Chroogloeocystis siderophila 5.2 s.c.1: one gene and its partner. Each later gene encodes a partner of the first gene's protein in a complex. Links are inferred from orthologs where the notes say so. Each region holds a gene or a part of one and is shown on either strand. Other genes may lie near its edges. The genes, in order: rimM and rpsS.

What was found.
Region 2: the proteins of rimM (region 1) and rpsS are in contact, whole or in part, in a crystal structure (PDB 3A1P), measured with the Thermus thermophilus proteins. The link is inferred for Chroogloeocystis siderophila 5.2 s.c.1 from one-to-one orthologs. Residues at the interface, in WP_008632437.1 of Thermus thermophilus: Val4, Glu5, Ile6, Gly7, Arg8, Arg22, Gly23, Glu24, Val26, Leu84, Glu85, Glu86, Gly87, Arg88, Tyr89, Tyr90, Tyr91, Phe92, Leu94, Asp111, Ile112, Leu113, Asp114, Ala115, Gly116, Ala117, Gln118, Asp119, Val120, Ile122; in WP_011173711.1 of Thermus thermophilus: Lys28, Arg29, Leu30, Lys32, Thr48, Gln56, His57, Val58, Pro59, Val60, Tyr61, Thr63, Met66, Glu73, Phe74, Pro76, Thr77, Arg78, Arg81, His83, Gly84, Lys85, Glu86, Ala87, Lys88, Ala89, Thr90, Lys91, Lys92, Lys93.

Annotation. Positions count from the first base shown.
Region 1 is NZ_MRCC01000007.1:197,290-212,800, forward strand. What follows is about bases 3,238-6,068. They hold rimM (ribosome maturation factor RimM), read left to right. Parts: upstream 3,238-4,273; coding sequence 4,274-4,864; downstream 4,865-6,068. Other genes in these bases: NIES1031_RS10460 (valine--pyruvate transaminase), read left to right, coding at 3,238-4,265; NIES1031_RS10470 (GNAT family N-acetyltransferase), read left to right, coding at 4,875-5,372. In the rest of the region: NIES1031_RS10450 (Tab2/Atab2 family RNA-binding protein), read right to left, coding at 1-300; glgP (alpha-glucan family phosphorylase), read right to left, coding at 374-2,644; more of NIES1031_RS10460, read left to right, coding at 2,982-3,237; NIES1031_RS10475 (permease), read left to right, coding at 6,076-7,101; NIES1031_RS10480 (TIGR03943 family putative permease subunit), read left to right, coding at 7,110-7,910; NIES1031_RS10485 (hypothetical protein), read left to right, coding at 7,997-9,517; NIES1031_RS10490 (hypothetical protein), read left to right, coding at 10,044-11,285; NIES1031_RS10495 (NAD(P)/FAD-dependent oxidoreductase), read right to left, coding at 11,435-13,528; NIES1031_RS10500 (hypothetical protein), read left to right, coding at 13,690-13,923; NIES1031_RS10505 (phosphatase PAP2 family protein), read left to right, coding at 13,954-14,658; NIES1031_RS10510 (peroxidase family protein), read left to right, coding at 15,106-15,511. UniProt on the Escherichia coli protein: One of at least 4 proteins (Era, RbfA, RimM and RsgA/YjeQ) that assist in the late assembly stage of the 30S ribosomal subunit.
Region 2 is NZ_MRCC01000006.1:32,876-48,388, forward strand. What follows is about bases 1-2,833. They hold rpsS (30S ribosomal protein S19), read right to left. Parts: upstream 1,640-2,833; coding sequence 1,361-1,639; downstream 1-1,360. Other genes in these bases: rplP (50S ribosomal protein L16), read right to left, coding at 1-140; rpsC (30S ribosomal protein S3), read right to left, coding at 183-932; rplV (50S ribosomal protein L22), read right to left, coding at 951-1,319; rplB (50S ribosomal protein L2), read right to left, coding at 1,677-2,540; NIES1031_RS08280 (50S ribosomal protein L23), read right to left, coding at 2,611-2,833. In the rest of the region: more of NIES1031_RS08280, read right to left, coding at 2,834-2,925; rplD (50S ribosomal protein L4), read right to left, coding at 2,912-3,550; rplC (50S ribosomal protein L3), read right to left, coding at 3,651-4,289; ndhN (NAD(P)H-quinone oxidoreductase subunit N), read left to right, coding at 5,160-5,648; NIES1031_RS08300 (NACHT domain-containing protein), read right to left, coding at 5,714-8,008; NIES1031_RS08305 (hypothetical protein), read left to right, coding at 8,528-9,031; CAF17-like 4Fe-4S cluster assembly/insertion protein YgfZ, read left to right, coding at 9,066-10,094; NIES1031_RS08315 ((2Fe-2S) ferredoxin domain-containing protein), read right to left, coding at 10,079-10,378; NIES1031_RS08320 (cysteine synthase A), read right to left, coding at 10,501-11,475; NIES1031_RS08325 (peroxiredoxin), read right to left, coding at 11,745-12,383; glmM (phosphoglucosamine mutase), read right to left, coding at 12,512-13,975; NIES1031_RS08335 (DUF7734 family protein), read right to left, coding at 14,328-14,627; NIES1031_RS08340 (DUF3177 family protein), read right to left, coding at 14,753-15,349. UniProt on the Escherichia coli protein: In the E.coli 70S ribosome in the initiation state it has been modeled to contact the 23S rRNA of the 50S subunit forming part of bridge B1a; this bridge is broken in the model with bound EF-G.

The DNA of each region.
Region 1 (15,511 bases):
CCATTGCTTTAAAGCATCTGTTCGACGAGTTGCTTCTACATTGATTCCGAGTTGTTCTCCAGCAGCGGTGATGAGACTCAATGACTGCGGACGAAAAACCTGGATTTTATCTGGCATTCTATCTGCAACAAGCTGCAATTGTTCCACAAGCCAATGCGCGTTAACTTGCGATTGGGGACACAGCGCGACAAATTCAATTGTGCGAGTTAAGTCACAAACGAGTAACTCCCACAAAGTTTGTCCAGATGCATCCCGCAACGGACGGCGATAAAAATCAGCTTGCCAGATAATCTCAGCCATTAGCGATTAGCAATGAGCCATCAATTTTAAATTGTACAAACTACAGTGCTAACCGCTAACAGCTAATTGTTGCTCACGCGCTCACCTTGGCAAGGATTGGTGCCACACTAGTAGCAATCTCTGGTACGTATACTTGCGATACATAGTCCGAGATCATGCGATCCGTGTTGAACAACGGTGCATTCGTTTTAATCGATGCTTTCATCATCTGAATCCAGCGGCGAGGAATACCGTGCACATCGCGATCGTAGTACAGCGGAACAATTTCTTCTTCAAGTAACTGATATAGCGATTGCGAATCAATGCGATCTTGTACTTCCTGATCGCTAGTGTGTGCATCTTCACCAATTGCCCAGCCATTTAGTCCTTTACCATCAGAACCTGTTTGATAGCCTTCACACCACCAGCCATCTAAAACACTACAATTAATCCCACCATTGAAGCAGACTTTTTGTCCACTTGTACCGGATGCTTCTAAAGGACGACGCGGATTATTTAGCCAGACATCAACACCTTGCACGAGTTTTTGACCAGTATAAATATCATAGTCTTCAATTAACGCCACGCGGTTTTGAATCGCGTTGTTGCGACACCATTCCATAATCCGTTGAATAATCCGCTTACCTTCTTCATCCGCAGGATGCGCTTTACCAGCGAAGACAATTTGCACTGGACGTTCGGCGTTACCAAAAATCTTAATGGCTCGCTGCGCATCGCGCAAAATTAAATCGCCGCGCTTGTAAGGACTAAAGCGTCGCGCAAATCCGATAGTCAGTACATTGGGGTCTAATAATGTTTCGGTTGCTTGAATGTTTTCGTAGCTTTCGCCGCGTTGTTCTCGTGCTTTTCTGACTCGAAAGCGCGTGTGGGCGATGAGTCTTTCTTTGAGAACTTGGTGTCGCCACCACAATTCCTCATCAGGGATTTCATCAACTTTTGCCCACGTTTCTGGATGAATGACGCGAGTTTTCCAGTCTTCACCTAAATACTTTGCGTACAAGTCTGCCATGAGGGGTGCAGTCCAAGTGGGTGCATGAACTCCGTTTGTAATATGACCGATGGGTACTTTGTCTTCGGAACGATCTGGATATAAAATTGTCCACATCTTACGCGAAACATGACCGTGGAGTTCACTCACACCATTTGCGGCGCGACACATCCGCAGTGCTAATACTGTCATACCAAAAGGTTCCCAAGGATCGCCGAGTCGTCTAGCACCCAAAGCCATAAATTGCTCGCGAGACAGTTTCATTTGCGCCCAGTAGTGCGCAAAGTAAGAGTCCATAAGGTCGCCAGAGAAGACATCGTGACCTGCGGGAACAGGAGTGTGTGTGGTGAAGACACAACGGTTACGGACGCTAGTTTCGACATCGTAGAACGATTTACCTGTGCGTTCCATTTCTTGTCGTGCGACTTCAAGTGTACAAAATGCCGCATGACCTTCGTTAAGGTGATACACAGAAGGGGCGATTCCTAACACTGTAAGGGCACGAACACCGCCAATGCCTAAAACGACTTCTTGGGCAATTCGGGTGTCTTGATTGCCACCATAGAGGTGTCCTGTTAGCCAACGGTCGATAGGATCGTTATCTTCGCGATCGCTATCTAGCAGATAAAGGCTGACGCGCCCGACCTGAGTGCGCCAAATTTGGACTTTAACGCAGCGCTGGCGGATTTCCAGTTCAATGGTGAGAGGTTCGCCTTGGTCGTTTTTAATTAACTCTAAAGGCATTTGAGAGAAAGGATTGTCAACGTAGTAATCTTCTTGCCAACCACTACGGTTTAAGCGTTGACGGAAATAGCCTTGGCGATACAGCAAGCCGATCCCGACCATTGGGACTCCTAAATCGGAAGCTGACTTGAGGTGATCGCCAGCAAGAATTCCCAAACCACCAGAGTAAATCGGTAAGGATTCGTGAATGCCAAATTCAGCACAAAAGTAAGCGATCGGATGTTCGGCTGATATTTGTGGTGCAACGCGGCTAACCCATGTATCTTGCTGCGCCATGTATTGGTCAAATTCTGCAACTAAAGATTGTAGTTGATTGAGGTAAAAAGGATCTTCGGCAAGTTGCGTCAAGCGTTCGTAGGAAGCAGACTCTAAAATCGCTACGGGGTTGTGTCCGCAGTTTTCCCATTCTTCGGGATCGATGTTACGAAATAAAGAAACTCGGTCGGTTGTCCAACTCCACCAGTAGTTATATGCCAAGTCTGCTAATCTTCGCAGCGTTTGAGGTAACTTTTCACTAAGCTGTTGCGCAGGGGTTAATGCACCGTTATTCGTCATAAAGTTCTTGGAGTTATGCTTGATTCTCGTCGGTTGAAACCATGTCACATCGTTCACTGTTTCTCAGAGATATCAGTGTTCTGGGACTACGCTTCTGAAAAACAACTGGTTTCCTGCTAGCTAGCATATTCTACAATTGGGCGCGGTGTGGGCAACTTTACACGCTTTTTATGCAAATATATCTTTGCTTTATCTGCAAAACCTTTCCATTTGTAAAATTTTATGTATAAATTAAGAGTTAAGCTATTTTAAAAATGACCAGCTTGCAGTGGCTATACGCAGTAGAATCAACGTTTAGCGCTGTTAGAAGTGTATTTTTAGTTAATTCGGTAAGTAAAAGTACTAAATAAAACACTTGCTTACAAATTGTCCACTACTTGATGAATGACGACTTATGAACCCTGCCCTGACTCAAATTGGCGACCAAATGTCCAACCTGACAGGCGTCAGGGCGATTATGAAGGATATTATTGAAACGCTACAAGCTGGCTCAGGTAGGGAATTTATTAATTTGAGTGCGGGAAATCCGCTAATTTTGCCTGAAGTAGAGCAACTGTGGCGAGACTGTACGGCGGAACTTTTAGCAAGTGAAGATTACGGTGAGGTCGTTTGTCGCTACGGTTCTAGTCAAGGTTATGGACCATTAATTACCGCGATCGCTAACGATTTTAATCGACGCTACAACTTAGAGTTGAGTGATCGCAATATCTTAATTACTCCTGGAAGTCAGTCACTGTATTTTTATGCCGCGAATGCTTTTGGCGGATACACGAGTGATGGGGACTTAAAACAAATCGTTTTACCTCTCAGCCCAGATTACACGGGTTACGGCGGTGTTAGCTTGGTTCCAGAGGCATTAATTGCTTACAAGCCAACTCTCGATATTGATGCTGCTGCGCATCGGTTCAAGTATCGCCCTGACTTTAGCCAATTGACGATTACCGAAAGTACGGGTTGTGTGATTTTCTCGCGTCCGTGTAATCCTACCGGAAATGTAATGACAGATGAGGAAGTCAGAAAAATTGCGGCTTTGGCTGCGCCGTATGATGTACCAGTATTTATTGACTCGGCGTATGCACCACCGTTTCCGGCGTTGAATTTTACGGAAATGACGCCGGTGTTTGGCAGTAATATTCTGCACTGTATGAGTTTATCGAAAGCCGGATTGCCAGGAGAACGCATTGGGGTAGCGATTGGTGATGCGAAGTTGATTCAGGTGCTGGAATCTTTCCAAACAAATATGTGCATTCACCCGTCGCGGTATGGACAGGCGATCGCAGCGCGCGCGATTAACTCTGGGGCGTTGGCGGAAATTGCGGAACGCGTGATTCGACCTTTTTACCAAAACAAGTTTACTGTTCTAGAAAATACACTCAATGCAGCGATGCCGCAAGATTTACCTTGGTTTTTACATCGCGGTGAAGGAGCAATTTTTGCTTGGTTGTGGTTGAAAGATTTGCCAATTACTGATTGGGAGTTATATCAACAGTTAAAGCAAGTGGGTGTGATTGTTGTTCCTGGTAGCACTTTCTTTCCTGGTTTGCGCGAAAGTTGGTTGCATAAGCAGCAGTGTTTGCGGATTAGTCTAACAGCAGGTGATGCAGAAATTGTAACCGCGATGCAACGTTTGGCGAAGGTGACTGAACAGGTTTATCAACGTGCAGCTGTGAGTGCGTAATCAAGTTGATGGCGAACCACAAAGGCGCAAAGGACGCGAAGTTAGAACAAGAAAGTTCGGGGTGGTTAGAGATTGGGAGAATTGTTGCACCTCAAGGGTTGAATGGCGAGGTGCGGGTTTATCCTGATACTGATTTTCCTGAGAGGTTTGAACAGCCAGGAACGCGATGGGTGTTGTGTTCTCCCGATGAGGAACCACGCCCAATTGAATTGTTGAGTGGGCGGTATCTTGCTGGTAAAAATTTGTATGTAGTGGAATTTTTGGGAGTGGAAAACCGCGATCAGGCGGAGGCTTTGCGCGGGTGTAAGTTGTTGGTTCCTGTGAGCGATCGTCCTATATTAGGCGAAGATGAATATCATGTGTTGGACTTGGTGGGTTTGGAAGTCATCATGCAGGAATCGGGAGCGAAGATTGGCGCTGTTGTTGATGTAGTTCCTGCGGGAAATGATTTATTAGAAGTGAAGTTATATCAAGATCCGATTGCAGATAACAATTCGCGGACGGTTTTGATTCCTTTTGTGAAAGAGATTGTTCCTGTAGTGGATTTGCAAGCGCGTTATGTCGAAATTAATCCGCCACCTGGGTTGATGGAAATCTAATATATCCGGTATGAAAATCCGCAATGCACTGATTTCAGACTTACCAGATATTATTGGGATCTATAATGCATCAATCCCCACACGCAAAGCAACCGCAGATACTGAACCAATTAGGGTTGAGAGTCGTTTAGATTGGTTTGTAAAACATAATGCATCGCGCCCTCTGTGGGTACTAGAAATTGATCGCGAAGTTGTTGCGTGGATTGGTCTGACTTCATTTTATGGTGGACGTCCGGCTTATAATGCGACTGCGGAAGTTAGTATTTATATCGCACCACAACATCAGAGTAAAGGCTATGGCACAATGTTAGTCCGCCGAATGATCGATTATTGCCCTAGCTTAGGCGTGACAACGTTGATAGCAATGTATTTTGACCACAATGATGCAAGTCGGCGAATGTTTGAGAAACTTGGTTTTGAGCCAAAAGGACATCTACCTGAAATTGCCGTGCTTGATGGTGAAAAACGCGGATTAATTATTGCAGCTTATAAAATTGCCGCGTTATAAATTAAAGACTCCTTGGCAATATTCAATAAATACTAACAGCGTAACCTTATAATTATAAAGTTAAAGCATAATTGTTTAATTGTAGTATTCTACTGACGCTGTGTTTATCTCGAACAAAACAGTAAAATTGCATCTAGTTTTTATTTAAAATAGAAATATTGTGGAAAGTTTACCAGCAGAATTGCAAATTCATAAATATGCAACTTAATTGCGCTTGCCTGCATCGATGGGTAACAGAGCAGTCTCTCCATCGAGAGAAAAATTAATCGGTAAGGTGTTCGTTTGTCACAACTAAGCTTGATTCTAGGCTTTGCATAGCATGTTGCCAGAAGAATTACTTGGAAAAGATGTTCTTCCTAAGTTTTTGTCAATGCGAAATCAAGATATTCTTACTTGCTACGAGTCAGTAAGTATTAGCACACCTATTGTTGTTAAACCATAGAAATAGAGTTCCAAAGGTCGTAATGTTTGATAAATTTATAACAACCTAAGACACGGCTGTACTGAGTGTAAATCTAAACAGACTACGCGATCGCAGAAATTGGAACTGTCATCTCGTTATTTCGTCATTTATGATTTTATGCGTTCAAGTCATGTCGAAGTAGGAATATATGTTTGAATGCCTATATTTTGTCTTCTTCCAGTCTCCTTATAGAATGGCTTAGCAGACGCTTGTAGATCGTTGATCCTCACAGCTAAACGCATGACTCAACTCAACAACGCCTTCACTCTGTTTTTAAGTTTGCTCGTAGAGGCAATGCCCTTTTTGTTATTAGGGGTATTGTTATCTAGTGTGCTGCTATTGTTTATTGATGAGCAAAAGTTAATCGCCAGACTTCCTAAAAATCCGTTATTAGGTGCTTTGGTTGGTAGTATGGTAGGTTTTTTGTTTCCTGTATGCGAATGCGGTAATGTCCCAGTCGCGCGGCGATTGTTGATGCAGGGAGTACCAACACCAGTGGCGATCGGGTTTTTGTTAGCAGCACCGACCGTGAATCCAATCGTCATTTGGGCAACTTGGACAGCGTTTCGCGATCAACCAGAAATTGTTGTGCTGAGAATTGCGCTTTCATTAATAATTGCGACTATCGTCGGGTGGGTTTTTAGCGTTCAAAAAGATCTTAAGCCTTTGCTACAACCTGCAATTGCTAAAAGTTGGGAATATAACTTTAGCCCAACGCAAGATTTTAAAAAATCAACACAAGCATCACCGCTATTACAATCAGGAACATTTTTACTCAATCAGCCTGGTCAAATGGTGCGCATGGATGCTACTGTACTTCAGGCAAGTTTAGCAGCTACGGCACCAACAAAACCGTTGTCTGACCGTTTGCGATTATTAGTAGACAACACAATACAGGAACTGCGGGAGTTGGGTGCGGTTTTAGTGTTTGGGAGTGCGATCGCTGCTTTTATTCAAGTTGCTGTACCGCGCGAAGTAATTTTAAATCTAGGTTATGGCCCAGTCACATCGATTATTGCCATGATGCTGCTGGCGGCGGTTGTGTCGATTTGTTCTACAGTTGATTCTTTTTTCGCGCTTTCTTTTTCTTCGACATTTACTAGCGGATCGCTGCTTGCATTTTTAATATTTGGACCCATGATTGATTTAAAAGCAATTGGTTTAATGCTCTCAATTTTTAAGCCTAAAGCTGTTATTTACTTATTTGCTTTAGCGGCTCAATTAACATTTTTATTTACTTTATTCATCAACTTGCAGATTATTTAATTAATTATATGATCGGCGGTAAATTCAAGCGTAAACAAGCAAAATTGAGTCCAAGCCAAGCCAAAAGCAGAGCTTGGTTTTTCACATGGCTGGATGTACTAGCAATTGGTGCCTGGGGCATTTTAATGCTGCGGTATTGGCTAACTGGTAAGCTGAATTTGCTGATTCATCCTGATTATTTTTGGTTAGTGATTTCAGGTGGAATTGGTTTACTGATTATTGCTAGTAGTAAAGCATGGCAACTATTGCGACAACGGCGTTCAAGTAAAGGCGCGATTGTGCAGCACGTAACGTTATTTCCTCCAGGAATGAGTAGTAGCCTATTGTTAATCACCGCAATTATGGGGTTAACATTTACACCCCGCGTTTTTGCAAGTCAAACTGCACTTGATCGTGGTGTAACTGATTCTTTAGGCGCAACACGGGCGCAACCGCAAGCTTTTCGGAGTGCGCGCAATCCTGAAGAGCGATCACTTTTAGACTGGGTGAGAACTTTAAATGTTTATCCTGAACCTGATGCTTATGCTGGACAACGTGCTAAAGTGCAGGGCTTTGTGATTCATCCACCCGAATTACCCCCGGATTACATTTTGATCTCGCGGTTTGTAATTACTTGCTGTGCTGCCGATGCTTATCCTGTAGGATTACCTGTGAAACTGAGTACATCGCGCCAAGCTTACCCACCCGATACCTGGTTAGAGGTTGAAGGAACAATGGCGACTGACACTTTAGTTGGAAAACGCCAGTTAACGATTCAAGCAACTTCGCTTAAGCCTATTGCTGAACCTGAAAACCCCTATGAATATTAGTCAATCGCTCAGGTAGACGCGCCATTACTCTTGATAGTACTTCATCACTTTAATACAACCTGATTTTAATCCCTGACCCCTGCTTTATGTCTGTCAGTCATAAATTTCTGCAACCACTTGATCGCGTCGCCCTCACCTTAATGCTGGTGTTGAGTGTTTTCATTGGACTGCTACTGTTGCGAGGAGATGGTGTCGCACCACAAGTGCGAGATTTTAGCTGGGACGGAAAAGCGATTGGAGCAGAAGACACTGCTTTTATTTTGAATTTTAGCCGTCCGATGGATACGGTAAGCGTTGAGGAAAATTTACAAATTGATCCGCCGCTACCAGGAAAAATTAGTTGGGCGGGGCGACGCATGGCGTATACGCTGCTGACACCTGCACCGTATGGAAATTCTTATCAAGTTAATTTACACAGCGCTAAGGATCGTCTTTCTGTCGCTGAAAATTCTCCAAAAGTGATGCAGCCGTTTAGTAGTCGATTTCGTACGCGCGATCGCGCTTTTGTTTATCTCGGAGTCGAAGGAGACGAACAAGGACGCCTGATCCTCTACAACCTCTCACAACAGCAGAAGACGATTCTCACACCGAGAAATTTAGTTGTTGTTGACTTCAAGCCTTATCCTGATGGAAAAAAAGTTTTGTTCTCTGCTACCGAGCGAAGCAATAATCAGGACTTACTCGCCTCACAGCTTTACACGGTAACGACAGGAATAAATTCTGATCTTATTCAAAGCGATCGCACTTTTCTCGGCTTACGCTTACCTTTTGTTGGAAATAGAGCTAATCCCGAACCCGTAGGTAAGATTGACCTGATATTGGATAACAAAAATTATCAAAACTTAAAATTTGACCTTTCTGCGGACGGACAAAAGATTATTGTGCAACGCGTGAATCAACAAAATCCTGGAGAATTCGGCTTGTGGTTACTGCGTAATAACGAAAAACCGCAACGCTTGAATAGCCAGCCAGGAGGCGATTTTATGATTACACCTGATAGCACCTCAGTTGCGGTAGCACAAGGCGAAGGGGTTGGAATTTTACCGTTACAACCAGACGCAGAGAAGCCGCTCGATTTTCTACCAGAGTATGGCATGGTACTGAGTTTTTCGCGCGATGGTACCCAAGCAACAATGGTGAAATTTAATTCGGATTACACGCGATCGCTGTTTTTGGTAACAAGTCAAGGCGAACCAACCGAACTTGTGCGGACAACTGGCTCAATTAAAAGCTGTCAGTTCGATCCTCTGCGCCAGAATCTTTATTGTCTGCTCACACAGTTGTTAGAAAAAGAGGAATACGAAGAACAACCGTATTTAGTCGCAATTGACCTCAAAACAGGCAACCAAAAACCTTTGGTGATTTTACCTGAGCAACGCGATGTCCAAATGAGTTTAGCACCCGATGGTTTGGCGGTGTTGTTTGACCAAGTTGTCACAGACGCAGCAAATTCAGCACTGACAGGACCGCGCACGAGTGACGGCGCGGCAATTACAACGAGTCGGTTATGGTTACTGCCAATCTTATCTCAAACGTCGTCTCCACAGCCATTTATGCAACCCGAACAACTTCCTCTACCAGGTTTTCATCCGCGTTGGCTTCCTTAAGTGCTGAATTATTTGTAATTGCTAGCTACGAAGTTGCGTTTATGTTTGCCAAATTACTTTGTTCCTAAACTAATAACACAAATCTTTACTCAGCGATCGCCCAAAGAAACAACAAGCCTAATTATTGATGAGTCTGCATTCGCGGCGTTTGTATGCATAATTATCAGTTTAATTATGTAAATACTTCGATGATGCCCTCTTGTTTTCTTAAGTAAGACCTAATATCATGTCCATCTGAACATATCAACTTTTTTGTGTGTTGCTGCGTTGCGGTATCAATCTGAGCTATTTAAGTATTCACGAGTACATCCTTATTCCTGCTGAACCAAGACCTCTGAATAAATTGTGACGAAAATCACAGACACAGAAGTTGCGCTGAATATAGCATCCTTGCATCAAGCAATGTGCTATGAACAAAGCTGATAAATTAACGTAGTTAAGTATTTCCCCAAACGTCAACAATACTCACTCAGCTGCAACTGAACGAGTACTCTATGCTAATGCGCTTGCTGAGGGCAAATTGCCTATGAATATGGAACTGACTCAAAGAGAAAATTATGTGGCAGAAATCGTGACTTCCAGCCGCGTGGAAGCAATAGAAGATCTGCTAAGCACCCCTGTAAGTTTTGAAAACGAAATAGCTATTGTAAATCAAGCATTATGCTCCACAAATCAAAAGCTACAACAGCGGGTAACGCAGTTAGAACAAGCACTCGTAGAGTTTAGAAAAAATTTACAAATTGAGCGCGAGCGATCGCAAGCTTTACAGACGCAGGTCGCGCAGAAAATACAAGAGTTAGAGACAGCGCAAGAACAAATCAAGCGACTCAAGCAGGAACAACAAACCAACCAACAAACAACACAACAGCAACAAATTTTAATTGAAGGCTTAACAGTTCAGTTGCAAGCGAGTCAAGAACGCGTCAACCAGATTGAGCATGAGTGGTTGTTAATGCAAGCAACTTACAACGAACAAACTTACCAACTGCGACAAAACGAAAGCACTTGTCAAGAACTACGTACTCGTTTGCTACGCGAGCAAGACCGCAGAAGGCAACTGCAAGCAGCGTTAGACAAATGCTTTGACCAATCAAGCAATAAATCTAAAACTACTACTGACACTGAGGGCGATCGCATTTTTACTTATACAGTAACTCGCGACTCGGATATTGATTCAGCACCAAATCAAGCGAGATTTGCACAAGCGCAACCGATTCCGCCTTGGTCAGTACACGCAGAAGAAATCCAAGAATCGAAACCTGAGACTGAAGTATTTACCACACAAACATTCAAGCACACTACAGAAACACCTGTAGACAAAACTTTAGTAGAAACTTTTATTGAACAATTTCCTGAGGCGATCGCCACTTTAGGGGAAACCGCACAAGAGCAACATGATGCTGTCTTGAATTTACTCAGCGATACTAGCGCTAATGCTGTGTCTCAGAAGACAGTCAAAGTGACAGAATCCCCGGATTGTGAGACCTTAACGATAGAAAATCTATCGTCTGCCGAAGATTTAGAATCATCCGCAACAACTAGTGGCGATCACAACACGACAACGGAACTGAATCTAGAAAGTGATATAGAAGCGCAATCTGAATCTGTTGCAGAACCAGCAACCGAGTTAGATGAGTTACTTGCATGGGAAGAAACTGAATTTTTTGCGAATCCAAACTGGCCTTCACCGATAGTAAATCCCTCGCGAGTTGCTAAAAAGCGTAAGACCTTAGCGGCGATCGAATTACCAAATTTTGCACATATGTAGACAGTGAATGATCAGCCCCCTCAATCCCCCACGAGTGGGGGACTTTAAATAGTTTGGAAACCGCTTGCCCCTCTGACTCTCTCCCACTTCTAGACGAGAAGATCAGGAAAAACATTTATTCACAGAGTTGGGGAGCGATCAAAAGTATATTAGCTTCTGACTTCGATCTGACTACTTGCTTGCGGATTCTCCCGCTTGACACGCTGATTAATATGATAAGAACGTCCTAGACCAGCTGTAAGCTCGTAGTTATAAGCTAGGAGCTTTAGCCATAAAGCTGGATAACGCGGTTCCAACCAAGGTTGTATTTGACGCAGCAAACGAGGAAACCAACTACCGAGTAAAGCACTGATTACGGCAGCTAAGCCAAAGTTAAGATAGTTACCCAACCATTGCCAAAGATCTTTTGTTCCAGCTAAATCCCAAATCCACAAGACCTGAGAAGGATTTTTTCTGGCGGCTTTCAACGCTAAGCGATTAAAGGTTAACCAGTCTACTCGGTCTTTAATAAAAGTATCCGCGACTTCTAGCGGTTCGTCGGTCAATAAGCCAAAGAAAGTATTTAACATCGAGTTGATGCGCTGGGGTGGTAAAAACCTACCCGTGGGAACCATCATCCCTTTGGAAAACAGCCAAGTGACAGCAACATTGCTTTGGTAAGCACGGATTTGATTAAGGTGGTGAAATTTGAGTAAGTCGTGCTTGAGGGCAGTATCTACCAGCGTCGTCAAACGTTCGAGGTTGCGGATTAAAGAACCAAAGCCAGTAAAGACTAAAGGTGATTGCAGTGATGCAGCGTCACCGATCGCAATCAGTCGGTCAAACGCAACTGTGCGATCGCGGCTACTCGTACTAAAGTGTCCTGGAATATAACCAAATGTTGCTTTTTTCCAAACCAGCTGATCCATGTCGCAGCGGCGGTACTCAGGCAGAATTGTAAAAAAGTCTTCATACATTTCAAGTAAGGAGCCAGGATTTGTTGCATTTACCTGATGGTAATGAAATAGATAAATGGCAATGTCGTCGCCTGCACCTGGAAATAATTCCCAAATTAGCTGTCGTCCGCGCGAGATATCTCCATGACTATTTAAAACATCGCCGTAGTGCGCATCCCACACCTCTGGACCAAAACCACCAGAAATGACCGCCCCGACTGTCGGGCAGACGCTATCAAACGCTCGTCCGCCGTTTAACTGCCACGCGATCGGGGATGCTGTTCCCATCGCATCTACCAGTAAGCGTCCCGTTGCTTCTGCCTCGTGAGTAGATAAATGCTTGACTTTTACTGTTAAATGTGTATCTGCTATCGCCGCGTTGAGAAATTCCGTCTCATCCCAAATTTCTCCCCCAGCCGCTTGTAACTTTTCGCCACACATCCGCAATAGCTTTTCAGCATCGAGCGCAACGTTTAATACAGTGGGAGTGTGTAAAACAGACGATCTCAGATGATTCGGGTTATTGCCGTCGAAAAACTTATTAAATCCGTCTTTGTACTCGCGCGCAATCAGGCTTTCACACTCAACAGCGGTAAACAAACCCAAGTTAATTAAGCTTTGGAGTTCGGCGCGGGAAATGTTCCACTCGCGATTCATTCGCCCAAACGGTAAGCGCTCGATTAACAACACTTTGTATCCTAACTGCGCCATCACCGCCGCATGAATGACGCCTAATGCGCCACCTATATAAATCAAGTCATAAGTGGGTGTTGAGGGCTGTTCGGTACCAAGCTTGAAAATAACTTGCTGTGGCTGTTGGGGATTGCGGACACCTGCGCGCCATCGTTTCTCCCACCAATAAGCACGTGTCAAGTCATACTCTCCTTGGGGAAATTTCTGAAAAAACTTGACAGTCAAAGGATAATAGGGAGCTAATGCAGCAAAAATTGATTGATTGCCAATTTCAGGGGGTTCGGGGTAATTGTGCGGAAATTGAACTCGTAGTTCTGCTATCAGGCGTTGCAAAATTTGCTTTTCATTTGGGAAAGCGCGATCGCCCCAGCGAAATACTTTAAGATACGTTGTCCGCTGCACAGACCAAACAAAAACGGAGAGTTCAGAAGGCAGTTGATCTTCTGAAGGATCTGAAATAAATGTTACCGGAGATAAATTTTGGGGCATTCTTAGACGTAGCCCTTCAGGAGTGATAATTTTTTCTCCTTTTTCCGGTACCCATGCCGTTTGCAGCCAGCTACGGACAGCCGCTGTATTTGGTGTGGGAATTTCTATGTAAACAAGTTCTCTCATTTTGCTGATCTTAACTCCGAGTTAATTATTTATGCAGATAGAGTTGACAAAATCACAGTTTGCGCTAAACTTCCCCATACAGTTAACTGAGATTTTTTTTAAGAAAGTTTACAATCTAACTAAGTTTATTAAAGTAGTTCCTATTTGTGTAAAAACCCGCTATGCATTATCCCATTCCTGCTAGTCCTGAAGAAATTGCTGATCTACGCCAAAAACCTGTAGACGAAGAATTAGTCGCGGCCGCGATCGCTGGCGTCATTACAATTGTCCGCGCTCAAGGTCAATCATTAGAACAATTGACTGCTCAAGTGCTAGCCGACGATAGTTTACTCGATGTCCAGCAACGACGCTGGTTGAGTGATGTAGTCGCTCAAGCTTGGGATAGTTTCTCTTAAACTGGATATTAGTTGTCTAAGTCGATATGAATGCGTTCCAAGCTGGCAAAACTCTCTTTACGAGTATTCCGCATTAGAGTCATTGGGATACTCGTTTCAGTATTATCACTATGGATATTTGCGCGATTGGCGCGGCAAGTTTTAGAACAACAAACGAATGCCTTTGATACAGCAATTATGCTGGCAATAAGAGGTATTCATTACCCATTACTCGACCAAGCAATGATGGGAACCACTTTTTTGGGCGATCCAATCGTGTTGTTTGTCTTTTGTCTTGTGTTGGGAGTGTGGTTATACAAACATCATCGGCGATCAGCAGCAAATACACTAGCGATCGCTTACATTGGTGCGCTGTTACTTCAGTTTGTTCTCAAGCAAGTATTTACCCGCGAAAGACCGCAGTTTTGGGAACAATTTATCAAATTAAGAGATTACAGCTTTCCCAGCGGTCATGCGGTGATGTCACTCGTTATTTATGGTTTGATTGCTTATATACTTACGGGTTACTTTCCGTACCGACAGAAATTAATTACGAGCATTACAGTTTTATTAATCATTGCGATCGGCTTTAGTCGCGTATATTTAGGCGTGCATTGGCCCACTGACGTCATCGCAGGTTACGCAGCAGGAGTAGTGTGGTTAGTTGCGTGTATTCTCAGCTTGCGAGTTTGGCGTCAACGTCGCCATCGTCGTCATGCTCAGGTTGAGAAAAACTCAGTATCTTCTTATCGATAAGATACGTCGAAAATTTTCAGGAATTTTCCTCGTTCTTTTGTAGTTACTCCTTAACGTTAATATAACGTCAGTTCGACGAAGAAAAGCTAAGTAGGTGGGCATAACTTAAATATCATTTGTAACATTTGTAACATTGTCAGGTAACTGGTAATAGGTAATGGGGAGCCAGTGCGCCCTTCGAGGAGTCCTCCGTTGTAGCAACTGGCGTTAATGGGTAATAGAAACTCTTTCCAATGACCAGTTACCAGCCCTTAAGTTATGTTTATTTTTACCCACTTACTTAGTAGTTGAAACCGTTTGGCTTAAGCAACGCTGATTTTATAAGTCCACCTTCATGGACTTTGTTTGTCAAGCCGCGATTTTAACTGTCAGGCTGTCGAATTCACGTTCGTATTGCGTCTTTGTAAACATCAGCAACATTTTCATACTCAATAGGTGGGCGCTGCTATGAAAAGAAGGAGTACCGCAAAAGACGGATTGAGAAATAATATTGAGTACTATATTTTAACGCACTTCAAGTGGTTTTGGAACTTAGTACAAAAAAACAATTACCTCAAACGCAAAATCAATAAATTCCTCATCAACAACGCCATTTATAAAATTCCGACTCGTCCGTATCCCTTCAGCACAATGGCACCTTATACATCATGGGACTCGTTAACCGATAGAAAGTATAGCGGACGACATTTACCTCCAGTTGAGCGAGATTACGAGAAACTACCATCACCGGAAGCGATCGCCGAAAATCTATTTTTGCGTAAAGGCAACGCAATTTTATCTCCCAAATCTACGCTGTTGTTTTCTTACTTTGCGCAGTGGTTTACTGATGGTTTTTTACGTACTGATAGAAATA
Region 2 (15,513 bases), on another replicon or contig:
ATTTGACGCGAGGTGATCCAAGCGGGTTCTAAAGCTTGAAGACCAAAGTCACCAAAATTAAGGGTATTACCGCGTGTGGCGACTCCTTCCATCCGTCCGCGCTGTTGTTTACGGAATTTTGTTCTTCTAGGACTTAACATGATTTAGTACCTTGTGCGCAATTAACTAACCGCTAACGGATTTTATTCTTCGTTGGAACGGTCTTCAAACTGCTGACGACGGCGCTGTTGTGGCTGGCGACGACGTGGCTGATTTGATGAAGGTGTTTGTACTGGTTCTTGTCCAGGAATAATTTCTCCTTTAAAGATCCACACCTTGATGCCTAGAATGCCGTAGATTGTTTGAGCAGTAGTATAGGCATAGTCAATATCTGCCCGTAACGTATGTAAGGGAACTCTACCTTCACGAGTCCACTCGGTACGTGCAATTTCTGCACCGTTCAATCGACCACTGACTTGAATGCGGATACCTTGGATACCAGCCTTTTGAGCGCGTTGAATCGTTTGACGGACGACACGGCGAAAAGAAACGCGACGTTCTAGCTGCTGTGCAATATACTCAGCAATCAGATAAGCGTCAGCATCGACTTGTTGCACTTCGACTACGTTGATGCGAATTTGGCGATTTCCACCGAGTAATTCTTGTAGTCCTGTGCGCAGCGATTCGATACCAGTACCACCACGACCAACAACAACACCAGGGCGAGCGGTACGTACTTCTAGATCGATTTGATCCGCTTTGCGCTCGATCCGGACTTCTGAAATTCCTGCGTTGTTTTGTGCTAGCCTGCCCAGCTTTTGCTCGATATAATTGCGTAGCTTATGGTCTTCTTTTAAAATCTCAGGATAGCGCGCTGGTTCAGCAAACCACCGCGATTGGTGTTCCTGAGTCACTCCTAGCCGAAAACCAACTGGATGAATTTTCTGTCCCACAAATACTTCCTCTAGTTACTAACTTTCTGCTGCCAATGCTGCATCTGTAGCGACGGCTACAGTAATATGACACGTAGGTTTACGAATTTGGTAAGCTCGCCCTTGCGCTCTAGGTTGAAAACGCTTGAGCACGGGACCTTGATCCGCGTACGCTTGAGTTATTTTGAGTTCCGCTGGATTTAATCCGGCGTTATGTTCAGCATTAGCAACTGCACTTCTGAGCACTTTGAGGATTGGATCGCACGCTCTGTAGGGCATGAATTCAAGAATAATCAGCGCCTCGCGGTATGATCGCCCGCGAATTTGATCGAGAACGCGACGTACTTTATAGGGAGACATCCGAATGTAGCGCGCACTTGCTTTTACTTCTGTAGTATCACTAGCCATAACCTTTCTCCTTTAGCTGTTAGCTGTTAGCTATTAGCTATTTATCTCCCTGCTTTCTTATCGCTTTTGGCATGACCGCGAAAAGTACGTGTTGGCGCAAACTCGCCTAGCTTGTGTCCTACCATTTGCTCGTTGATAAAAACTGGTACGTGTTGGCGCCCGTTATGGACGGCAATTGTATGACCAACCATCTGGGGCAAAATGGTAGACGCTCGCGACCAGGTTTTGATAACTTGTTTTTCGCCTTTTGCATTTAGCTTTTCAATTTTGCTGAGTAAACTGTCAGCGACAAAAGGACCTTTTTTGAGAGAACGACCCATAGCTCAATTTTGAATATTAGATGTGTTGGATGTGGAATTATGATTCTCTGCCACCGCGACCGCGTTTGGAAGACTTACGTCGGCGACGAACAATCAAAGCATTACTTGCTTTTTTCGGCTTACGTGTTTTAGCTCCCAGCGTTGGCTTACCCCATGGTGTCACAGGTCCTGGCCTACCAATTGGTGCTCTACCCTCTCCGCCACCATGCGGGTGATCGACTGGGTTCATCACACTACCTCTGACTTTGGGCCGCCGTCCTTTCCAACGATTGTGTCCAGCTTTTCCTGAACTGAGGTTACGTGCATCAATGTTCCCGACTTGTCCAATTGTGGCGTAGCATTCGCGACGTATAAGGCGGACTTCACCGGAAGGAAGCTTGAGCGTAACGTAGTTACCTTCTTTGGCGACAACCTGGGCACTAGCACCTGCGGCGCGGACAATTTGCGCACCACGACCAGGATACAGTTCAACATTGTGAACGGTTGTTCCTAGAGGAATGCGGCTGAGTGGTAATGCATTACCGTCCTCGAAAGGTGCATCAGGTCCAGAAATTACGGTTTGCCCAACTTTCAAGCCATTCGGTTGAAGAATGTAGCGCTTTTCGCCGTCTTGGTAATACAGCAGTGCAATGCGCGCGTTACGGTTGGGATCATACTCGATCGCGGCAACTTTGGCGGGAATGTTGTGTTTGTTGCGTTTGAAGTCGATGATTCGATACAAACGCTTGTGTCCGCCACCACGACGACGGCTAGTAATCACACCACGATTATTTCGACCTTTGGCGCGGTGGACTGATACGGTTAGTGATCGCTCTGGCTCCGTTTTGGTAATTTCGCTAAAGTCAGAGACAACGCGTTGGCGCGTACTGGGTGTATATGGTCGATAAGAGCGTGTACCCATAAGTTGTTTTGTTGTTGTGTTGACAATTTTGAATTGTTTGTTAAATCAGCTTGGACTAACCAACAATTCACTAAACATCTGGGAACAGGACTTTTCTAATCTTGTCTTCTTCCCCAGTCGCTACCGTGACAATAGCTTTCTTGTATTGGGGCTTAAAACCAATGAATTTTCCGACACGGCGCTGCTTGCGCGGTTGTTGTTGAGTGTTAACTTGAACAACTTTGACTTCAAACAAGTCTTCGATCGCCGCTTTGATTTGTGGTTTTGTTGCTTTCGGCGTGACTTCAAAAGTAAATTTGTTTTCCTCCATCAGCCGCGTCGCCTTTTCGGTAAGAATGGGACGACGTACTAAATCAGGGAGCGATCGCCGATCAATTTTGGGCACCGTAGACCTCCTGAATCTTATCAATAGCAGCTACCGTTGTTACGATCCGGTCGGCGTTCAACAGGTCGTAGACGTTTAACTGATCAGCAGCGATCAGCTTGACTTGAGACACGTTGCGTGCTGATAAGTAAACCGTTTCTACCATTTCTGGTAAAATCAACAGAACTTTAGTATCTGTATCGATTCCCCACCGCGCGATCGCCGCGATTAAGTCTTTAGTCTTTGGTCTGGGTAGATCACTCGCAAAGTCTTCCACAACGACTATATCTTCAGCGCGACTTACTAAAGCGGTGCGTAAAGCCAGCCGTCGCTCTTTGCGATTCATCTTGATTTCATAATCTCTAGGCTTAGGACCAAAGATAACGCCACCACCACGCCATAATGGCGAACGAATCGAACCAGCACGCGCGCGACCTGTACCTTTTTGCCGCCAAGGTTTGCGACCACCACCACGGACTTCCGCACGAGTTTTGCTGCTGGCTGTGCCTTGTCTGGCATTTGTTGTTTGCCGCACTAACGCTCGGTGGACGATATGCGCCGCACTCTTTTCATTTGCAACCTGCAAATTTAGTGCTGCTTGCCCTACCTCTTCTCCCTGCCAGTTTTTTACTACACACTCTACCATTTCTTCTTTACCCCTTTACCCCTTTTTGTAGTCTCTTGGTGTATTAAGTAAACTTACACGTTTACCCTGAACACCTGTAGTGGCAATTCATTGGGTCACCCTACTTTTGACTACCTCGCTTAGCTGGCACAATATTCAATAAAGCACCAGGCTTACCTGGAACGGCTCCTTTGATTAACAATATGTTTCGTTCAGAGTCTACTTTGATGACAGTCAGTTGAGGAATTGTCACGCGTTTTCCACCGAGACGACCTGCCATCTTTTTCCCAGGATAAACACGCCCTGGAGTCGTACCCGCACCAATTGAACCAGGTAATCGATGGTTTTTAGAACCATGCGACATAGGTCCGCGACCGAAGTTATGCCGTTTTTGATAGCCAGCAAAACCGCGACCGATGCTTGTACCGATGACATCGACCATTTGCCCAGCGGTAAATATATCTGCTTTAATTTCTTGACCTAGATTATATTCACTCGAATTATCTAAGTGATACTCGCGCAGATGGCGTAAAGATGGAGCAGAGGATTTAGCCAGATGACCTAACAAGGGTTTGTTAAGCGCTTTCGGCTTGACTTCTTTATAGCCAACTTGGATAGCAGCGTAACCATCTGTTTGTTTAGTTTTGACTTGCGTAACTGTGCATGGACCGGCTTGAACTACAGTTACAGGAATTGCTTTTCCTGCCTCGTCAAACACTTGGGTCATGCCCAGCTTTGTGCCGAGGATACCTACAGCCACAGTAACTGGTTTCTCCTTTTTTCAAGGTTGAATGAGCACCGGATATCGCTGATTCGCTGTAACCGGTTTGACATGAACTTATTTACCCAAGCTATTGGGCAAGTAAGCCATTTTTGTTTTTGAGCCTGCGCGTGGAAAGACACTTTAGATTCAGCGCGATCGCTATTGCAGTTAATTTCCCACCTAGACTTAAACGGCTTGCCGCTTAGTATCTATGTTGGTGAGTTGACGAGCTTTAGACCATAGTGCTGGTGTTAATACATTGCTGTCTACTTCTGCTATAGGACTCGCTCGTTGAACTAAATTTCATCGCACAAACGCTTGGGTAGTTCCAAGCACTCCAGCGCATTTTAGCCTCACACAGCTTTTTTCATAGGCATCAAGCAATTGCATTACTTTTTAACCTACTTTCCGATCAAGATTATAGTTTGACAGCTTGACGCTATAAGTTACTATAGCAACGCCTGCTAAACCTATGAATCACGTTTGTCACCACGTAGCTTGCGCTGTCAATAACCTAGCATCAAGGTTATTGCTGACTCAAACTTGAGGCATTTTGGTCACGATCTAACACTATAAACTAATTCTTTATTTTTGTCCACTAATTGCCTCAGTTTCCTGAATATTACATAAGATAACAGCTTAGGCTTAGCGCAACAATATTAAATTTTCTGATTAAAAAGATTACATATTTCTATTACTCACAGAAAACTTTAAAGAATCAGAAGTGACAAGCTCTTAGAAAAAATGAGAGACAGCAAGCGTGTCACCATATGAGCGATACTTAAAATCAGACACAATTCCCCGCGCAGGAAATTGACGAGTATATTGCACTACCTAAGATGTTGAGTAAGTGAGAATCACAAATTTATGGCACTCATTGTTATCGGCAATAAATTTATTAAAGACTTAGAAAAGTCGGGCGCTCTTGGTGTTTATGTACCGCTTGAGGGAGGCTTTGAAGGTCGCTATCAACGCCGACTACGGGCAGCAGGATATACTACATTGCATATTACGGCGCGGTCTTTGGGTGATGTTGCTGCCTATTTGACCAAAGTCCACGGAGTTAGACCGCCGCATCTTGGTAAAAAAAGTGTTGGTAAGGGTGCTGCGGTAGGAAACATTTACTATGCACCTCCAATAGTTAGTTATCATTTGCAACAACTACCGCCGAAGTCAAAAGGCTTAGTGCTGTGGATGATTGAGGGACATATACTGTCTAATCAGGAAATTGAGTACTTAGCGAAATTACCAAGTTTGGAGCCACGGGTAAAAGTTGTACTTGAGCGGGGTGGTGATCGCTATTTCCGGTGGACGCCTTTACAAGATACGTTACCAACGAGCTATCAAAGCGCTTGATTGGTGTTTAAAAGTTCTTGATTAAAGGTAAGAAAGTTATCTTCTTACCTTTAATAATATTATTGTTAAATTGCTACCTGAAATAGTTCTGATGAGGATAGTAACAGAGAATTTTCTATTTCTTGTCGAACTTCAGAAGACACTCGACATTTAGATTTAAGACAGTTAAGTAACAATGTATTGGCATAATAGTACTGCTTTAATAAATTTTTCTGGTGAGGATTAAAGTGCCAATTATGCGCAAAGTTCCGATGTTCAATTACTGCACTTTGTAGAAGTTTAATTTCGTCCTGACCAAACACTTTCCACCACTCGACAAACTTGCTGTCATCCTGAGGACATTTTGTAGCACGTTGTTTGAGCATTTTTAGCACCTGCGTTAACTCAGGAGCAGTGCTACTCGCACGTATAATTGCTCGGTCAAGCACGCGATGATAAATTAAATAAGGCTTCGTCGTTCCTAATACGCTATTAATTGTAAGAACGCGGTCAAGAGCAAGATCGAGACATAGTTGATCGTCAAGGTAACGTGCAAATTCGGGATGACAAGCGCTAGCCAAATCTAATCTTCCTGCTGTGGTATCACAAACTCGCGCAAGTTCTAAGTCAAGATAAAATGCTCTGATAATGAACGAGGGACAAGAACCTCTCACGCTTTGAGCTTTTGTGCTTAGCCAGTTAAGAAACTGGATTAATTGAGGTTCATTAACCAATAAATCATCAATATGTTTCTTTGCTAGCAATAATAAATAATCTGCTTGCGGGAGCATTCCCGCGCATAGTATAAAGACTTCGTGCCAGCGTTTATCAGTGATACGGCTGACAAGTTGTGTCAAAGCCATCGTTAAAGCTTGAGGTTCGGTGTTAAAAACGATGTTTTTTGCAGTGAAATGTTCCTGAAATGTAATATGCGAAAAAGAATAAATTCCTCTAGCACGTTCTATGAGTAAACCATGTTGTGCTTCGATTGCTTTGAGTAGAGCCTCAGGATCAATTGGTAAATTTACATGAGAACCTATGTCAGGTAGTTTGGCGATATAGTTATTAATGTATTGCTCTAAGTCTTGCTGTTTAAAGAAATATTCTCCACGCTCAAATGTATTACGTGCAATATGACTTAATAAATCATGTTTTCTCTGCACTGACAAATATTCATAAAGTTCGTCACGCTCAACATGGCGTTTAGCGTCCCATTTTTTAAGAAAAATACTTAGTGCTTCTTGATACAGCTTGACGCGATTTGCAGGGAAATCTCCCGCTTCTGCAAATACTAAACAAAGTAAGGTTAATAATAATGGATTTGTTGCAAGTTCTTTTAGCCGCGAATTTTGCTGTAACTTGAGAAGAAACTGATTACTTTTAGCTTGATTGCCTGCAAACCATTTATGCACAAACTCAATGATTTGGGATTGGTTAAAATCAGCAAGTTCTACTTCGGTGAAGTGTTCTAGATTATATTCCAACGAAGCTATACGACAAGTAATAATAAACTGATTGCTGTGATATTGAGTACTGAGTTGATTGATCTGCTGTAATACACGATGAACCTCTTTTTGGCGTACTTCATCAAGTCCATCGAGTAGAATTAAGGCTTTACCTTGATTTAATATTTGAGAAATAATACTGGTATTGATATCATAATTAGTAAGTTCCTGATTAATATACGTAATTAAGCTAGACGTATAAGCGCTTGCTGCAAAATTTTTGAGACTGATAAAAATAGGAATTTGGAAATGTAACTTTCCGAAAGCACATTCTGTAGCAAGATGTTTAAGAAAAGTTGTTTTGCCTGAACCAGGTTTTCCTAAAATTATCAACTTAGAATAATTCTGGACAGCTTGCAATCCAGAAATCTGCTGTTTATTAGCGTTATATAATTCTAGTTCTTTTTTGTCTGATAAATTGTATTTTTGTTGTAACTGCTCAATTTCTAGCCAACGACGGCTACTAATGCTTTTTAAAACGTTTATGTTAGTATAAATCTCTTGTAATGGTCGAGGGTAGGACATATCCAAAGCTCTAATTATGCCATGCTTGTGTTGAATATCAGCTTGGATCTTTCGCCATATTTCGTTATCAGTATTTACTTCTGACTTAAACGTTGTTTCTTGCTTAGTGCTGACTAGGTAATTTTCTGGCAACTCTGCTATTTCTTGCCAAGGTAATCCTAGTTTTTCGCAGATTCTATGAAAGTTTTCTCTATCGATTGGCTTACCAGCAAAAAAATTTTGTACGGTAGCACGTGAGACTTCTATTTCTACAGCTAGTTCAATCTTTGTAGCAAAATTCAATATCGCTTTATTTGCTCTTTTTATTCCTTCTGTTGTAGCTTTTAATGAGCGGCTCGATCGTGTTTTCATACAATATTGAAATTTTATACTCAATTAATTTAGTTTTGTATTTACCCCTTGAAGAAAATATGTTTTTATTTAACTCCTATAAAAAAAATCAGGCTACATCTTCGCCTTCAACGCCTTTTCAAGTACAATAAATAAAATAACTTAGAGTAGAAATAATACTATAAGTTACATTTTTTGCTTCGAACAACAATTAAACAAATATTTAATTTTTTCTTAGCTTATCTGGTTTATAAATTTTATTGTAGATTGCTTTTCTTTCTTATCTACTATCGTAGGACATAACTCAGCTGAGTACGAGTTCATGTATGTTGAGAAGTCAAGTACTAAAAATGTGTAAATAAATACACTGGCACTTTGATTACCTACTGAATAGTGTGTAGCAACTCGGTTTGAAAAACTATAAAGAAATTTATAGGATTAAATATTAGATGAGGCGATCGCAAAACTACTAGAATTTTTGTAAGAATACAGACAAGCATTTGTGCTATTTATTCCTCTTCTGTACTACATAAACGTCTTATGCCGCCTAAAATTACAGATCCAATAGTTTGGCAACAAGCTGAACTATTAATGCAACCAGCATTTATTCGAGTAATCGACCATATTGGTAAGCAACTAGAAGGATCTGATTGGCAAGGAAAGTACGAAGATGTGATGGTATGGCCTGAAGGAACAACAGACGAAACCAAGGACACGGTAACACAACTTGTACAACGCTTAGAAACAGCGTCTCCGAGTCAGGTTGTAGAGATTGAACAGACTTTGATTCATTTACCAATTCCACAACTAGAATACCACTTATGCTTGCAGCATCAAGGTGTACCAGAGGTAAAAGTAAATTTGTGGGAACTGTGCTATCAAATTTGCTTTCGTGATTACGATCCGGCGCAAACAGCAATAAATTATGGAGTGATTATTGATACTAGATTGATTGATGAAACAGGAGATATTGACTGGCAGTGTTTGGATCTCAAAGCAGGACAATTAGTTGAGCAGATATTTGCTAACTTACCAGATGTATAAATAAGCTAGTGGCAAACTTGGTAGAAAGGTAAGTATTATGCAGCAACTGCGAAATATGCAAGCAAATACGAGAGCAAGTTTTAGCGATGATGCGACTGCGCTTCAAGCATCTCAACAGAAAGCTGTTTTATATGATCGCTCACACTGGGGAAGAATTGAAGTAAGTGACGGCGATCGCTTGCGGTTTTTACATAACCAAAGCACGAATGATTTTGAGCAACTTAAACCAGGACAAGGCTGCGATACTGTATTTGTCACATCTACCGCCCGTACAATTGATTTAGCTACGGCGTATGTCACTGAAGATGCTGTTCTCTTACTCGTTTCACCAAATCGCCGCGAGTTTCTCATAGAATGGCTAGACCGCTATATCTTTTTTGCCGATCGAGTCCAGCTAAAAGATGTGACACCTGAGACTGCGGCATTTAGTTTAATTGGACCTGAGAGCGATGCCGTTGTACAGCAGTTAGGGATCGGTACAATTATCAATCAGCCGTATGGACATCATACAGTAGTTCAGCTAGGAGAAAGTGAGGTACGTATCGCGGTAGGTAGTGGTTTGGCGTTACCTGGATACACGCTGATTGTTCCTGTTGCAGCAGCCGCAACAGTATGGAATAACATTGTGCAAGCTGGAGTGGAACGCATAAGCGATCGCGTGTGGGAACAGCTACGGATTCTTCAAGGTCGTCCTGTACCAGAATGTGAATTGACCGACGACTATAATCCTCTAGAAGCAGGTTTGTGGAAGGCGATTTCTTTTAATAAGGGATGTTACATTGGACAAGAAACGATCGCCCGCTTAAATACATATCAAGGAGTCAAGCAAAAACTTTGGGGCATCCGCCTCGAATTCTTGGTTGAACCTGGAAGCGCGATCGCGGTTGCAGATGAAAAGGTTGGTAAACTTACCAGTTGTATAGAAACTGCGCAAGGTTATTTTGGACTTGGTTACATCCGCACTAAAGCTGGTGGAGTCGGTTTAAAAGTAAAAGTGGGAGAAAGTGAGGGAGAAGTGATTGATGTTCCCTTTCTTACCCATGAATACTATCGAGGTGAATAAAGCATATTTGCTACCGGACATCCACCACGAAGATGCCTTTCTACTACCGCTGGCACTTCAGCAGGTTGAACGCGACTGTACCAAATTTGTTCAGGCAAGACGAGTACCATCGGTCCATTACCGCATTGCCCTAGACAGTTGCTACTCACAACTGTAGTTTTAGGTACTGGATGCAATTGAAACGCAGCAAGCACTTTTGCCGCGCCTTGTTTGCGACAAGTGCGATTTTGACACACCATAACGCATCTTGAAGATGGTGACTTATCAGGTAATATGTCTGACATTAGTACTTAAGCGCTTTCGTTATGTGAGATGATATAGCCCTAGTCAACAGAGTTAGAACACTTTAAAAGCTTCTCATGTTTTCCCTGAGGGAATTTTAACCCTGACCCCTGACTCTGCTATATTAATCAGGCAATAGCCCTTTGGCGGCTAACCACTCCTGATTAAAAAGTCGTGACTGATAACGTCCACCGCTATCACAAAGAATTGTGACTATCGTGTGTCCTGGACCCATTTGTTTTGCAAGTGCAACGGCTGCTGCAACATTAATTCCAGAAGAACCACCGACAAAAATTCCTTCCTCGCGTAGGAGTCGATAAACAACGCGGATACACTCAGGATCTTCGATTCTGATGGCGTCGTCAATTGGCGCGCCTTCCATATTTGCAGTCACGCGGCTATTGCCAATGCCTTCGGTGATCGAACTACCTTCGCTTTTAGTTTCACCAGTTTTAATATAACTGTAGAGCGCACTTCCCATAGGGTCAGCTAAGACGGTTTTGATTGCTGGATTTTTTTCTTTGAGAAACATGGCTACACCCGCAAGCGTTCCCCCTGTTCCCGTAGACGTTATCCACGCATCAACTTGACCATCCGTTTGCTGCCAAATTTCTAATCCAGTTGTTTCGTAATGCGCTTGACGGTTAGCGAGATTATCGAACTGATTAGCCCAGATGGCGTTTTCCATCTCTGAGGCAATTCTTCCAGAGAGTTTGACGTAGTTGTTAGGGTCTTTGTAGGGCACAGCAGGAACTGGGCGAACTTCTGCGCCTAAGGTTCTCAATGCATCTATTTTCTCTTGCGACTGAGTTTCCGGAATCACGATGAGACACTTGTAGCCTTTGGCGTTGCAGATATGCGCTAAACCTATACCCGTATTGCCCGCAGTTCCTTCTACAACAGTACCACCTGGTTTGAGTAGTCCTTTTTCTTCAGCATCTTTGATAATGTAAAGTGCTGCCCGATCTTTTACGGAACCACCAGGATTGAGAAACTCCGCTTTACCAAGAATTTCACATCCTGTTTCTTCACTGAAGTGTTTTAATCTAATCAGTGGCGTGTTACCAACAGTACCTACAAAACCATTCTTGATATCCACTGCAATTTAATTCCAGTCTTTTTGACAATATTAACTATTTTCTCATACTGGTTTTTGCTATTTTGAAGCCTGGCGATTTTAATTGCGGCTTGACAAACCTTGTCTACCGTCGTGGACAACATCTGTTGTGTCGCAGGGGTCAGGGCTAAACTTGCCTGAGGGAAATCACTACGAACTTCGATAATGTCCTAATTTTATTGACTAGGGTTTTAGATTCTCTAGGTAAAAAAGGTGGGCTTTTGCCCACCAGAATCACTCACAACTTTAAATTACTTATTCGGTTGGGGAGTCATCCGCAAGTAGGGCTTGAGTTCAGTATGACCTTTGGGGAATTTCTGCTTGATTTCTTCAGGATCTTTGATCGAAGGAACAATCACGCAGTCATCGCCATCTTTCCAGTTTGCTGGAGTCGCTACGCTGTAGTTATCGGTAAGTTGCAACGAATCGATAACGCGCAAGATTTCATCAAAATTGCGTCCAGTGCTAGCAGGATAAGTGAAGTTGAGACGCAGTTTTTTGTTTGGGTCGATAATGAAGACTGAGCGGACTGTTAGCGTGTCATTGGCATTGGGGTGAATCATGTCATAAAGATTGGAAACCTTTTTGTCAGGATCTGCCAAGATCGGATAATTAAGACCGACGTTTTGGGTTTCTTCAATATCTTCAACCCAGCCTTTATGCGAATCTACGTCATCAACACTCAGCGCGAGTACTTTGACGTTACGCTTGTCAAATTCGGGCTTGAGGCGGGCAACTTCACCAAGTTCGGTCGTGCAAACTGGGGTAAAGTCTTTGGGGTGGGAAAATAAAATAACCCAGCTATCGCCAGCCCACTCGTAAAAATCGATTTCGCCTGCGGTAGAGGCTTGTTTAAAGTTTGGTACTGTGTCACCTAGTCGAAGAGCCATAACTCGATTCCTATGCTCTGAAAGTCTGTAACTCGTTTACTTTGCGATCATGACATAAAACCCCGATTCTCCGGTCGGGGTTTAGCGGTTTTCAACAAAATTTTAGGTTTAGTAATTCAGTTTACAGATTAGTAAGCAAGGTGTTGTTGAACGGCGAGCACTAAGTTATCTGTCCAATATCGCGTAAGGTCGGCACTCGCGGCTTCCACCATGACGCGAATTACAGGTTCAGTACCAGAAGCGCGGACAAGAATTCTTCCTTGATCTCCCATTGCGGCTTCGGCTTGCGCGATCGCTGTTTGAATAGGTGCGCATTGATTCCAGTTCATACGGCGATCACGATTTTCGACGCGTACATTTCGTAACAATTGAGGATAAGTCGTAAAGCTTTGATTTACCATTTCTGATAATGGTACTTTGGCGTATTGTACTAGCGCCGCAATATGCAAAGCTGTTAGTAATCCATCACCTGTAATGCCGTAGTGGCGACAGAGAATGTGACCTGATTGTTCACCGCCGAGCATTCCACCAGTACGAGCCATTTCTGCTTGCACGTATTGATCGCCTACTGGCGTACGAATCATTTTACCACCAATTTTTTCCCAGGCACGCTCAAAGCCAAGATTTGCCATTACGGTTGAAACGATCAAGTTGTCTGGAAGTTGTTGTTGGGTTTGTAACGCTTGACCCCACAGGTAAAGAATATAATCGCCATCAACAGGTCTACCTTTGTCATCGACCGCGAGAACTCGATCTGCATCCCCATCAAACGCAAAACCTAAAGTTGCGCGATGTTCTTGTACCGCAGCTTGTAAGGACGTTAAGCAGGTAGAACCACAGTCCACATTGATGCGATCGCCATTCGCGCGATCATGTAGGCAAATGACTTCAGCACCCATATCCCGAAATACCGCTGGTGCTAAGTCTACAGCCGCACCCCATGCTAAATCCAACACAATGCGCATTCCTGCAAAGTCACGATTGCGTAGCAAAGGTTTTTTGAGCGATTCAGTATAATCTTGTACTAAGTCGGAACGTAGATACGAACGTCCCCAAGCATTTTGGCTAATACAAAAGTTTGTCTGACTGCGCACGCCTGCTTCAATTTCAGCTTGCCAAGCTTGCGGTAATTTAGCACCATCTGAACCAAAGAATTTGATACCGTTATCGGCTGGTGGATTGTGGCTGGCAGAAATCATCACACCGCCGATCGCATTGGTGATACTCGTCAAGTAGGCAACGCAAGGTGTAGGACATAAACCGAGATGCCACACTTCTAACCCAGAAGACGCTAAACCTGATGCAACCGCCATCGCTAGCATATCACTAGAATTACGCGAATCTTGCCCGACAATAATAGGTCCTAGTTCGCGCGAATTTTGGCGCAGTACCACTCCAGCCCAGAAGCCTACTTGCAACGCTAAAGACGCCGTGAGTAATTCTCCTACACGCCCTCGGATGCCATCAGTACCAAATAATGGAGAATTTGGTACTGCGATCGCGGCTTGATATTCTGTTGTTTTTGGCAGCGATATCACCTGGGTAGATTCAATGCTTGCCGTACTTTGAATGCCAACGGGAGACGATACCATAATTTTTTTCACTCCTCACACAACTAGTTCACGCTAGGAGAATATCATTTTCTAATCTGGCGCTTAATATTGTTTTAACTTTATTCCCACTTTATTAAATAGATATAAAAAATTTATTTTATGTCAGATTATTTCACCTCAGTATAAGCCGCAATCTCTTTACAGATGCTTTACACTTGGGTAATAAGTTGATTCATTAATAACAAAGCTGACAATTTACTGCTATTCAAGCAAGTATGTGATTAATTGTACGCGTAGTTACATAAAAATTTGTCAAGCTTGTATAAATCTTTTACTAAGTTTCTATGTAATATTACTGAAGTTTTGAGTATTTGCTTGCAGCTATCTGCTATTAAACTCCAACTTCTAACAAGAGTGCTTGCATATTGTCCCACGTCAAGTCTTGCTCGATATAACGCGGTGATTGCGGATTATAAGGACTTACTAGCCGATCAATCGTGAGAATTTTGGCATTATCTGATAGCACTGGTACTTCTGGATCAAAGGCTGTAGGGCGCATCAATGAGCTAGAAAAACCTTTGAATATCGCGATTTGATCAAGTTCTCCATCAACTTCTACTGTAACAACTAATACTTCTTGCGGTCGCTTTACTGTGTATTGTTCTAAACGTTTCCCTATGGAATTATTCATGCTTACTTGAAGGAGTTACGTACAAGGGCTAGGGGCTAGAAATCAAGATTACCACCGCATACCATTTCATAAACAGCACGTTCTAAGTAGGCGTTCTAATTCGTTACCCCTTCCCTAAGTCTGAATCATTGCGGTAGCGCAGAACGTCCTTGCTTGCCTAGTTTGAACAGCACAAAATAGCCGAGGCAGATAAAGTAGAAAATCAAGCCAACGATGCCTAAAAAGCCAAGGAACTGAGGTGTAGAGTTGGGGTGGAAATATTCTCTAAAGAGTAAGGGTGGTTCGCGCAGGATTGTACAAAAAGGATTAGTGGAAGCGCCGCTAACGAATGCACATCTTAAGAAGGGGATGCTTGCGATCGCGCCTAACACACTATAGACTGTCATAGCCCAGCGCCACGAGTTAAACGTGAGTTTTAATGCGCCTGAAAATTGATCGTCGATTTCTTCGTTGAGATCAATCCAAAACCACAGCCCGATCGGAATTAAAATTCGCGCGATCGTTCCTGAAATATACCCTACTGGTAGTGCGGCAATGAGTAAGTAAACGGAGATCGCAAGCAAGCTTGATACGCGCCAGTAAATTATTAATAAACGTTGGATTGCTTCCGCTTTTTGAACAAATGCCCAAATTAGCAGAATGAGGGGGATGATGACTGTAAATAATACGGCTAAGCGGTAGTCCATCCAAACGAGAGGACGTAGCCAAACTTCATTTTGCATAGCTTCAGGATAATTAACTCAGCAGAAATTTGTATTTAATTCACAAACACGAGTAATTTTGCACAAAATTTGTTTGTTAAAGATGAACAGCAATAGCAACCTTTAAGTCCACAAAAAATGAAAAGGGACACTTTGTCAAGTGTCCTCACCCATATGTTAAGCGT